One region of the Arthrobacter sp. DNA4 genome, then DNA from elsewhere that is predicted to be linked to it. Evidence: predicted binding sites of a transcription regulator. Region 1 holds the regulator's gene; each other region holds the start of a gene.
The links. Region 1 encodes HrcA, which represses chaperone genes, less so after heat shock. Its sites were predicted from a motif close to TTNGCACTCGNNNNNNNCGAGTGCNAA; they were not measured.

Region 1 (3,269 bases):
GGGGATGTGCAGGGTGGCGTGCAGGTCATCGCCTTCCCGTACGTAGGTGGCGTCATTGTTGACGCGGATTTCCACGTAGAGGTCACCGGTCGGTCCACCTGCAGGTCCGGCTTCGCCCTGCCCGGCGAGCTGGATCCGGGTTCCGGTGGCCACACCGGCGGGAACCTTGATGGTCAGCGCCCGCCGGCTGCGGATACGGCCCTGGCCGCTGCATTCGTTGCAGGGATCCTTGATGACCGTGCCGAAGCCTTCGCAGGTGCCGCAGGGGGCGGCCGTCATGACCTGGCCCAGGATGGAGCGCACGGCCCGCTGGACCTGGCCGCTGCCGCCGCAGATGTCGCAGCGCTCCGGGTGGGTGCCGGGCCGGCAGCAGGATCCGTCACAGGTGGGGCAGACCACGGCAGTGTCCACTTCGAGCTTCTTGTTCACGCCGAACACGGCGTCGCGAAGGTCGATCCGGACGCTGATGAGGGCGTCCTGGCCGCGGCGGACGCGGGAAGCCGGGCCGGAGGTGCCCCCGGCGCCGAAGAAGGTGTCGAAGATGTCCTGGAATGCGAAGCCCTGGCCTGCGTAACCGGCACCGCCGAAGCCGTTGTCCGTGCCGTTCTCGTTGCCCGTGGTGTCGTAGATCCTCCGCTTTTGGGGGTCGGAGAGGACCTCGTAGGCGTGAGTTACTGCCTTGAAGCGTTCTGAAGCGTCCGCACCGGGGTTTACGTCCGGGTGAAGGGTGCGGGCCAGTTTGCGGTAGGCCTTTTTGATCTCTTCGCCCGTAGCTTCGGGTGAGACTCCAAGGACGTCATAGTGGCTGCTCAAAGTTCGTATCTCTTCCTTGTTGTACTGCGTTCAGTGTGGGCGGCCCCGCTCTGTGGTCCGGTCCCGAAAAGGCTCCGGCGGCGAAGAGTCAGGGCCCCAAAATCCTGGAAAGGTAGCGGGCCACAGCCCTGACGGCGGCCATGGTGGTGGGATAGTCCATCCTGGTTGGGCCGAGGATCCCTACCTTCGCGGCGCTGTCCGGGCCGTAGCCGGTGGCCACCACGGAGGCTTCGGCAAGGCCGTCATAAGGGTTTTCCCTTCCGATACTGACGGCCACTCCCCGGTGGTCCTGGGCCATTTCGCTCAGGAGCCGCAGCATCACCACCTGCTCCTCCAGTGCCTCGAGCACGGGGCCGATGCTGAGGGGGAAATCCACGTTGGACCTGGCCAGGTTCGCCGTTCCGGCCATGACCATCCGGTCCTCCCTGGTGTTTTGTGCCAGGCCGTCCAGTCCATGCGCCAGCGCGTGCGCGGCCTGGCGCTGGCCGTGCGCAGTTCCGGCTACGACGGCGGGGAGCGCCTTGGCCAGCTGGCTTAGCGGAGTTCCGGCCAGCGCGGCAAGGAAGCGGGTACGGAGCGCGGCCAGTGCGTCGTCGCCAAGGTCCTGGCCGACGTCGATGACCCGCTGCTCCACCTTGCCGCTGTTGGCAATCAGCACCACCAGCACCTTGCGGGGGGCCAGGAGCACGAACTCGATGTGGCGCACCAGTGCCTTGCTGAGGTGCGGATACTGGACCACAGCCACCTGGTTGGTCAGCTGCGACAGCAGCCGGACGGTGCGGTCCAGGACGTCGTCGAGGTCGTCTGCGCCTTCCAGGAGGGACTGGATGGCCCGGCGCTCCGCTGCCGACAGGGGCTTGACTGCCGAGATCTGGTCGACAAAGAGCCGGTAGCCCTTGTCCGTGGGAATTCGCCCTGCACTGGTGTGCGGGGCCGTGATCAATCCCTCGTCTTCAAGGGCCGCCATGTCATTGCGGATGGTTGCGCTGGAAACGCCCAGATGATGCCGCTCGACCAGGGCCTTTGACCCGACCGGTTCGCGGGAGTGGACGTAGTCCTCCACGATGGCCCGCAGCACTTCCAGTTTGCGTGGCTCGCTCACTCTCCACCTCCATCCATGGTCCGGGGCGCATACCCCGCCAGGTGCCACCAGTGTTAGCACTCGACATGCCTAAGTGCTAACAGTCTATTATGCCTCGGCCCGTTGTTAGCATTGGTACCGCTCCGGGCGAAATTCCGGTGCGGAGGACCTAGCGCTAGGCGGATCGAATCCATGGATTACCAAAACTGGGGGCCCCGCGGCATTTCCGCCCCGGCCAAGGCGGAATTGCCCGAGGTTCCGGTGGAGCGGGGCATGGTGCTCGAGGATGTCCAGTCAGGCTGGGTCGGCGCCGTCACCCGGGTGGAAAAGTCCGGCGGCATGCACGTCGTGGCCCTGGAGGACCGCCGCGGGAAGTCCCGGTCCTTCAAGCTCGGCTTCGGTTTCCTCCTTGAGGGCCGGCCCATCCGGCTGATGCCTCCCGCCGCCCGGCCGGCAGCCGCCGGCCCCGCCGCCGGCAGGACAGCCTCAGGCTCCGTCCGGGTCTCCGGCCAGCGGGCCCAGGTCGCCAAGGCAAGCCGCATCTGGGTGGAGGGCAAGCACGACGCCGAACTGGTGGAAAAGGTCTGGGGAGACGACCTCCGGGTGGAAGGCATCGTCGTCGAACCCCTGCACGGCATTGACGACCTCGCCGCCGCAGTTGCCGCCTTCAAACCCGGTCCGGGCCGTCGCCTCGGCGTGCTCGTGGACCACCTCGTCCCTGACTCCAAGGAGTCCCGCATAGCCGACGCCGTCATGGCATCCCCCGGCGCGGCCGGAAATGTCCTGATCGTCGGCCACCCCTATGTGGACGTCTGGCAGGCGATCCGCCCCGCTGTCCTGGGCATTGACAAATGGCCGGTCGTGCCCCGCGGACAGGACTGGAAGACCGGAATCCTGAAGGCCTTTGGCTGGCCGCACGCCACCAAGGAGGATATCGGCCTGGGATGGCAGAAACTGCTGGGCGCCGTACGTACGTACGCGGACCTGGAAGCGTCCCTGCTGGGGCGGGTTGAGGAAGTCATCGACTTCCTCACCGTTCCCTGAAGGCCGGGCACCGGCCCGGGAGCCAGTATTCTTGGTAGTGCAGCGCCTTTTCCCAAGGCCGCTGCACACCGCGCCCATATATGAAGTCAGCACCACTTGCACCTCCGAAGGAACAGACTGTGGCAGAAAACGCACGTGATCACAGGGACGGCCAGGGCCGCTCCGAGTACCATGGCGTCCCCGCCAATGCGCTGCCGCTCACGGCCAGCGAAGACCGCCAATGGGCCACGCTCGCGCATTTCGGCGGGATCCTGGGGTGCGTCCCCTCGCTGCTGATCTACCTGATCTTCCGTGACCGCGGGCCATTTACCGCGCAGGAATCCAAAGAAGC
Region 2 (3,269 bases), 1.6 Mb from region 1:
CGTCGCGGACATCACGCCCACGCTGAAGCCGGCGGACACCACGGTGGTCGGGTTCCTGAACGACATTGCGCCGGACATCAAGGATGCGCCCCCGGTCCCTCCCGTGGGTGCCGGAAGCGTCCAGAACGTCATCAAACGCTACACGGATGAAGTGCTGTATGACCGGCTGACCCCCCAGGCCGCGGCGGACGCCTTTAGGAAGGAAGTCCAGGGGATGCTGGACTCGGCCAGGAAGTAAATCCCTGGCAGGATCCTGGCACCGGGACAAAAAAGTGCGGCCCCCTCCGAAGAGGGGGCCGCACTTTCGTAACTGGTCGGGGCAGGTCCCGGCCGGGAGGCTTAGAAGCCGCCCATGCCGCCCATGCCGCCCATGTCGTCTCCACCGGCGGGGGCAGAAGCCTTCTCCGGCTTGTCAGCCACAACAGCTTCGGTGGTGAGGAACAGGCCGGCGATGGAGGCCGCGTTCTGCAGGGCAGAGCGGGTTACCTTGACCGGATCGTTCACGCCGGCTGCCAGCAGGTCGACGTACTCGCCGGTGGCTGCGTTCAGGCCGTGGCCTGCGGGCAGGCCGCGGACCTTGTCGACAACCACGCCGGGCTCAAGGCCGGCATTGAAGGCAATCTGCTTCAGCGGAGCGTCGATGGCAACGCGGACGATGTTGGCGCCCGTTGCTTCGTCGCCGGACAGCTGCAGGTTGGCAAATGCCTTGGCACCGGCCTGGATCAGGGCCACGCCGCCACCGGCGACGATGCCTTCTTCAACTGCAGCCTTGGCGTTGCGGACGGCGTCCTCGATGCGGTGCTTGCGTTCCTTGAGCTCGACCTCGGTTGCGGCACCGGCCTTGATGACTGCAACACCGCCGGCCAGCTTGGCCAGGCGCTCCTGCAGCTTCTCGCGGTCGTAGTCGGAGTCGGAGTTCTCGATCTCGGCGCGGATCTGGGAGACGCGGCCGGCGATCTGGTCGGCGTCGCCGGCACCTTCGACGATGGTGGTCTCGTCCTTGGTGACAACAACCTTGCGGGCCTGGCCCAGCAGTTCGAGGCCGGCGGTCTCGAGCTTGAGTCCAACTTCCTCGGAGATGACCTGGCCGCCGGTCAGGACGGCGATGTCGGCCAGCTGGGCCTTGCGGCGGTCACCGAAGCCCGGAGCCTTGACGGCAACGGACTTGAAGGTGCCACGGATCTTGTTGACGATCAGGGTGGCGAGGGCCTCGCCCTCGATGTCCTCGGCAATGATCAGCAGCGGCTTGTTGGACTGCATGACCTTTTCCAGGACAGCAACCAGTTCCTTGACGTTGGAGATCTTGGAGTTGACGATCAGGATGTACGGATCCTCGAGGACCGTTTCCTGGCGCTCAGCGTCGGTGACGAAGTAGGCGGAGATGTAACCCTTGTCGAAGCGCATGCCTTCGGTGAGTTCCAGCTCCAGGCCGAAGGTGTTGGACTCCTCGACCGTGATGACGCCTTCCTTGCCCACCTTGTCCAGGGCTTCGGCGATGAGGGCGCCGATCTCGTCGTCACCGGCGGAGATGGAGGCAGTAGCCGCGATCTCTTCCTTGGTTTCGATTTCCTTGGCGGAGTTCAGCAGCTCGGCGGTGACGGCCTCAACAGCCTTTTCGATGCCGCGCTTGAGGGACAGCGGGTCGGCGCCGGCGGCAACGTTGCGCAGGCCTTCCTTGACCAGGGCCTGGGCCAGGACGGTTGCCGTGGTGGTGCCGTCACCGGCAACGTCGTCAGTCTTCTTGGCAACTTCCTTGACCAGCTCTGCGCCGATCTTCTCGTAGGGATCGTCCAGCTCGATCTCCTTGGCGATGGAAACACCATCGTTGGTGATCGTGGGGGCGCCCCACTTCTTTTCGAGGACGACGTTGCGTCCACGCGGGCCGAGGGTGACCTTAACGGCGTCGGCGAGGGTGTTCAGGCCACGCTCAAGGCCGCGGCGTGCCTCTTCATCAAATGCAATGATCTTGGCCATAACGGCAATAGTCCTTTCGGGACAGTCGTTAAGAATGAACCTTCGCTGCAGTGCCCGCGACGGACGATCCTTTGCCGGCGGCCTCTGTATGCCTCCGGGCGGGGATCTCACTGAAGTGAGGTGTTTCTTTCGCTCCTCGACCGGTGCCGTGCGCTGCTTACCGGAACCAGGCGTTGCTTTAGCAGTCGGTGCGTCAGAGTGCTAAGTCAATAATTAGCACTCCCCCGGTGAGAGTGCAAGCGAAAAGACGCTTGATGCCCTGCGGGAAGCAGCGGCTTCGCCCAGGGCGATCAGCCGGAGTGTCCGGCTGTCTCCCGGCCCGACAGGGCGGGGTTGTTGTCGGGTCCGAAGGTGTACACGGAGAAGAGGGCCGTGGTGATGTCGCCCTTGGCATCGAAGGCCACCGGGCCCGATTCGCCGTCATAGTTGATGTCCGGGCCGGCAGCAAGGCCGTCCAGGCACTCCTTGTAGCTCAAGCATGGGGCGGTCGGCACTCCGGCTCCAGGGTCGGCTGCCCCTCCGGAGACGGCAATCAGGTTGGCGGCAATGGAGCGTCCGGCGTCATCCTGGGCACGTACTGCGGCGAGGGCCGCCAGCGTAACGGCATCGTAGGTTTCGGCAGCGTAGGAGAGGTCCTTGAGGGCAGGGTCCACCGCCAGCAGTTTTGCCTGGAACGCAGCGGTGGGCAACTGTCCGGGGACGACGGCACGTGCGCCCTCCAGGGTCCCGGAGGCGAGCCTGGATCCGTAACGGGCAAACGCGCCGTCGCTGAGGATGATCTGTGAACCGCTGAGGCCGGCGCTGTCCAGCCCGTCCAGGGCGTCCTGCGCGCCCTCGCGGGCAATCAGGACAACGGCGTCCGGCTTGGCCTTTGCCATGGAGCGCGCGGCTTCGGCGGCGGCACCGTCCTTGAAGCCGGCTCCGGGCAGGACCGTGAGTCCGGACTTTCTCGCAGCGTCCGTGACGGCAGCGGAGAGGTCCTTGCCGTAGGAGCCTTCCTGGTACAGCACGCCGATGGTGGCAGCGCCGGAGTCCTTGGCGAGTTTTGCCAACACGGGGCCCTGGGCGACGTCGGCCGTGGCGGTGCGGAAATAGTAGCCTCCGCTGGTAAGCCCCGACAGGCCTGCAGCAGTGTTGGTAAGCGAGATGAGCGGTATGCGCGCGTGGGACAGAACGTCCACCGCGGCGGCTGCGTGGCTGGAGTCAGTGGGTCCGATCACCACATCCGCTTTGGCGGCGAGGTCCTTTGCCTGCCTTCCCGTGTCCTGGCCCGGGTGCACCGGGAGGAGCTCCAC
Region 3 (3,269 bases), 710 kb from region 1:
TTCTCGCCGGGATTCGGGCGGACCCCGCACGGGCGGGCCCTCCACAACTTCGGGCCGCTGTCTGCTGAAGGCGGCCGGGAGAAGTTTGCCCTGGCCATGACCCGGGCCCGCCGTTCCCTGCACGTGCTCACGTGCTTCCGGCCCGAGGACCTGGACCACACCCGGCTCACCCATGGGGCGGTGGACCTGTACGCGCTGCTGGACCGGGAACTTTCCGGCAACACGGATCTTGGCACCCCCGCGTCCCGCGCCGCCGCCAGCGAACAGGCGCTTGGCGCGGACCCGTTGGTGGCGGACCTGGGCGACCGGCTGCGTGCCCGGGGCGCAAGGGTCTGGCACCAATACGACGGGGCAATCGATGTAGTGGCAGCCGCCGACCCCCTGAATACCATGGGCCAGGAGGACTCCGAGATTCCGCGGCCTGTGGCCATCGAGTCCGACGGCACTGCGCAGTACCGCACCATGAGCGTGCGTGAACGCAGCAGGCTGCGTCCGCAACTGCTGGAACGCCTTGGCTGGCGGTACATGCCGCTGTGGACCATCGAAGTGTTCACGGACCCGTCGTCCTGCGCAGACCGCATTGCAGGCTATCTGGGCCTGGAGAACATGGTGCTGCCGGGAAGGACCCACCAGTCTGTGGGCTTCCTTGACGACGACGTTGACCAGGCGCTCAATGGAATTGACGCCGCGCCGTCCGCCGGAGTTTCCTACCTGCCCGGGGATCCCGGCACAGGCCGGAACGGTGACAGCGGAAACCAGGAAGCGGGATCCATGACCGAGGAAAAGAAACCTGCACACGGCAGGCTTGAGGAAGACGGCCGCGAGGAAGACATGCGCCAGGACAAGATCCAGGACGGGCAGGCAGAAACAGTTACCGGCGGGGACGTTCCTGCAGGCCCGGCCGAAACGGGTCCGGCGACCCGGACGGTAACAGGCGGCGCTGAAGAGATCCTCCCGAGCAAGGCCGCAGAGGACGACGCCCGCAACTGGGGTGACCGTGAGGATGACCACGACACGTGGTTGAAGGAACAGAAGCCGCCGCACTGGGGCTGACCGCCACAAGGTTACGGCGGCCCGACCAGGACGAAGAACAGCCGGCCTTGGGTTGACGCTCCGGCCAGGCGTAATGCTTGTTCGGCGGTGGCTGCCACCACGATCAGTCCGTCCGTCTCCGTGGTGCCCAGCCACTGGCCGCTCTGGCCGCCCTTGTTGGAGGTCCACAGTACGGGGACTGCCGACGCCAGCACCTCCGACGGGCCCTGCTGGTCGAACCCGTTGGCTGATGTGAGCACAACGTTGACCAGCTGTCCGGGGGAGACCAGCTGAATCGACGAGGCATCCGCCATCCGCAGTGGAACTGCGGCTGAACCGGGCGGCGTACCTGCCAGGAGCCCGGGACCCACCAGCTGGGCATCGGTGAGGAGCTGGCCCTTGCGCATGGGTGCGGCGAGCTGTTTGCCGGTGGCGGCGGCGTCATCCCGGAGGAAGCCGTCGGCCACCATGCCAGGGGGCACCTGGACTCGGACCACGTCCGCGTCCGATACGGCGGTACCGGCAGGAAGATCCCGGGTAGCGGCCAGGGCCGTGGCGGTGGAGAGCGGGGCAGGAGTGAGCTGCTGGACGGCGATCGCGGCAGCTGCGCACAACAACAGTGCAGCGGCGAGCCGGCGGTTTCGGCTCAACCAAGCGGCAACACGCGCGGCCAGTGGGCGGTTCCTGGGGCTGCGGCCAGCCCCTGCAGGGCCCGAAGAATACCGGAGGGCGGCGCGGCGGCGGGGAAGTAAGGGCATGCGCCCACGCTAACTCCGGGCGCACGCGCAAGGGGGCCGGGATGAGGCCTATGTGGACAAAAGCGGCCGGACGCTGGAAAGCGCCGGCCGCCGTCGTGAAGTCTGTGCCGGACTAGCTCGCGGCGGCTGCGGGCGCCGGCGCGGCGGGGGCAGCAGCAGGCGCGGCCGGAGCCGCGGCGGGCGCGGGGGAAACCGAGCTGCCCTTGGAATCGCGGGAGTCCGTGCGGTAGAAACCGGAGCCCTTGAAGACGACACCGACGCTGTTGAACTTCTTACGCAGCGTCCCCTCGCATTCAGGGCAGGACGTCAGGCTGCTGTCCGAGAACGACTGGACGATGTCGAAGGCGTGGCCGCAATCCTTGCAGGCGTAAGCATATGTTGGCACTGGTGCTCCTCCTCTTGGGCAAACGAGAGGTCCCGTGCTGCCACCTGGTAAACCATTAGCAGTCGCAGGGCCTGAGTGCTAATTCTATCACTGTGCACGGAACGCCCGTGCTCAGGCGCCACCCGCCAGGGGCCGGTACCCGGAAGGAACCAGGACGGCCGGGACCGGACGGTCGAACTCCTCGGCCGGGATCCGTCCGGCGGGCAGCAATTCATCGTCGTAGATAACAGCGGCCAGCGGAATTTCCTTCCCGGCCGTAGCGAGGTGCCCCAGGAACTTGTCGTAGTAGCCGCCGCCCTGGCCAATCCTGTTGCTTACCAGGTCCACGGCTGTGGCGGGAATGAAAAGCACAGCGGCGTCGCCGGCGGTTTCGGGCCCATGCCGGTGCCCCGCAGGTTCCAGGATGGGCGCGTACCTGCTGCGCTCGAAGCCGGTGTCCGGAGTCCAGAACACCCAGCTCAACTCCCTGGCCGGTTCGCACACCGGAAGCAGGACCTGGTGGCCGCTGCGGTGCAGGGCGTTGATCAGCGGCAGGGTGGGTGGTTCCTGCCCCACGCCAAGGTATACGCAGGCTATCCCGGGACGGCCTTGCGTCACCGATCCAGCCCAGGCTTCCCCATGGGTGGCCAGGGCCTGAAGCTTCCAGTTGTGCCGGCATCAGGCCTGCCCGCCGGTGCCGGTGGGCGGCCCGGATCCTGTCCTTGACAGCGTTAGTCTCCTGCAGCATGTTGTCCTCCCTGAAGCCCGGTGTTCCGCGGCGTTGAAGCCCCGTGCCGGCGTTCGGTGCCGGGGGTTACTGAAATACTTGACGCTGACGTTAGATTAGTCCGGTGAACACCAGTAATCCCAGAGTCCGCAAAGTCGTCATTCCCGCAGCGGGCCTGGGCACCAGGTTCCTGCCTGCCACCAAGGCCATGCCCAAGGAAATGCTTCCCGTCGTGGACAAGCCTGCCATCCAGTATGTGGTGGAGGAAGCCGTCCACGTGGGCCTCAACGACCTGCTGATGATTACCGGCCGCAACAAACGCGCCCTCGAAGACCACTTCGACAGGGTGCCATCCCTCGAATCGACCCTCGAGGACAAGGGCGATACG

Region 2: the regulator HrcA is predicted to act here: its motif matches at 2,153-2,179, upstream of groL (chaperonin GroEL).
Region 3: the regulator HrcA is predicted to act here: its motif matches at 2,231-2,257, upstream of NMQ03_RS14540 (FmdB family zinc ribbon protein).

The regions. Positions count from the first base shown of each region.
Region 1 covers NZ_CP101466.1:2,448,734-2,452,002, forward strand. Annotated here, with positions in the region: gene dnaJ (molecular chaperone DnaJ) at 1-813, opposite strand, end outside; gene hrcA (heat-inducible transcriptional repressor HrcA) at 902-1,915, opposite strand; gene NMQ03_RS11265 (DUF3097 domain-containing protein) at 2,087-2,938, shown strand; gene NMQ03_RS11270 (DUF4870 domain-containing protein) at 3,058-3,269, shown strand, end outside.
Region 2 covers NZ_CP101466.1:875,543-878,811, reverse strand. Annotated here, with positions in the region: gene NMQ03_RS04150 (ABC transporter substrate-binding protein) at 1-238, shown strand, start outside; gene groL (chaperonin GroEL) at 340-1,974, opposite strand; gene NMQ03_RS04140 (ABC transporter substrate-binding protein) at 2,265-3,269, opposite strand, start outside.
Region 3 covers NZ_CP101466.1:3,163,645-3,166,913, reverse strand. Annotated here, with positions in the region: gene NMQ03_RS14550 (DUF4011 domain-containing protein) at 1-1,053, shown strand, start outside; gene NMQ03_RS14545 (Flp pilus assembly protein CpaB) at 1,065-1,682, opposite strand; gene NMQ03_RS14540 (FmdB family zinc ribbon protein) at 1,903-2,175, opposite strand; partial or broken gene NMQ03_RS14535 (5-formyltetrahydrofolate cyclo-ligase) at 2,287-2,902, opposite strand; gene galU (UTP--glucose-1-phosphate uridylyltransferase GalU) at 3,006-3,269, shown strand, end outside.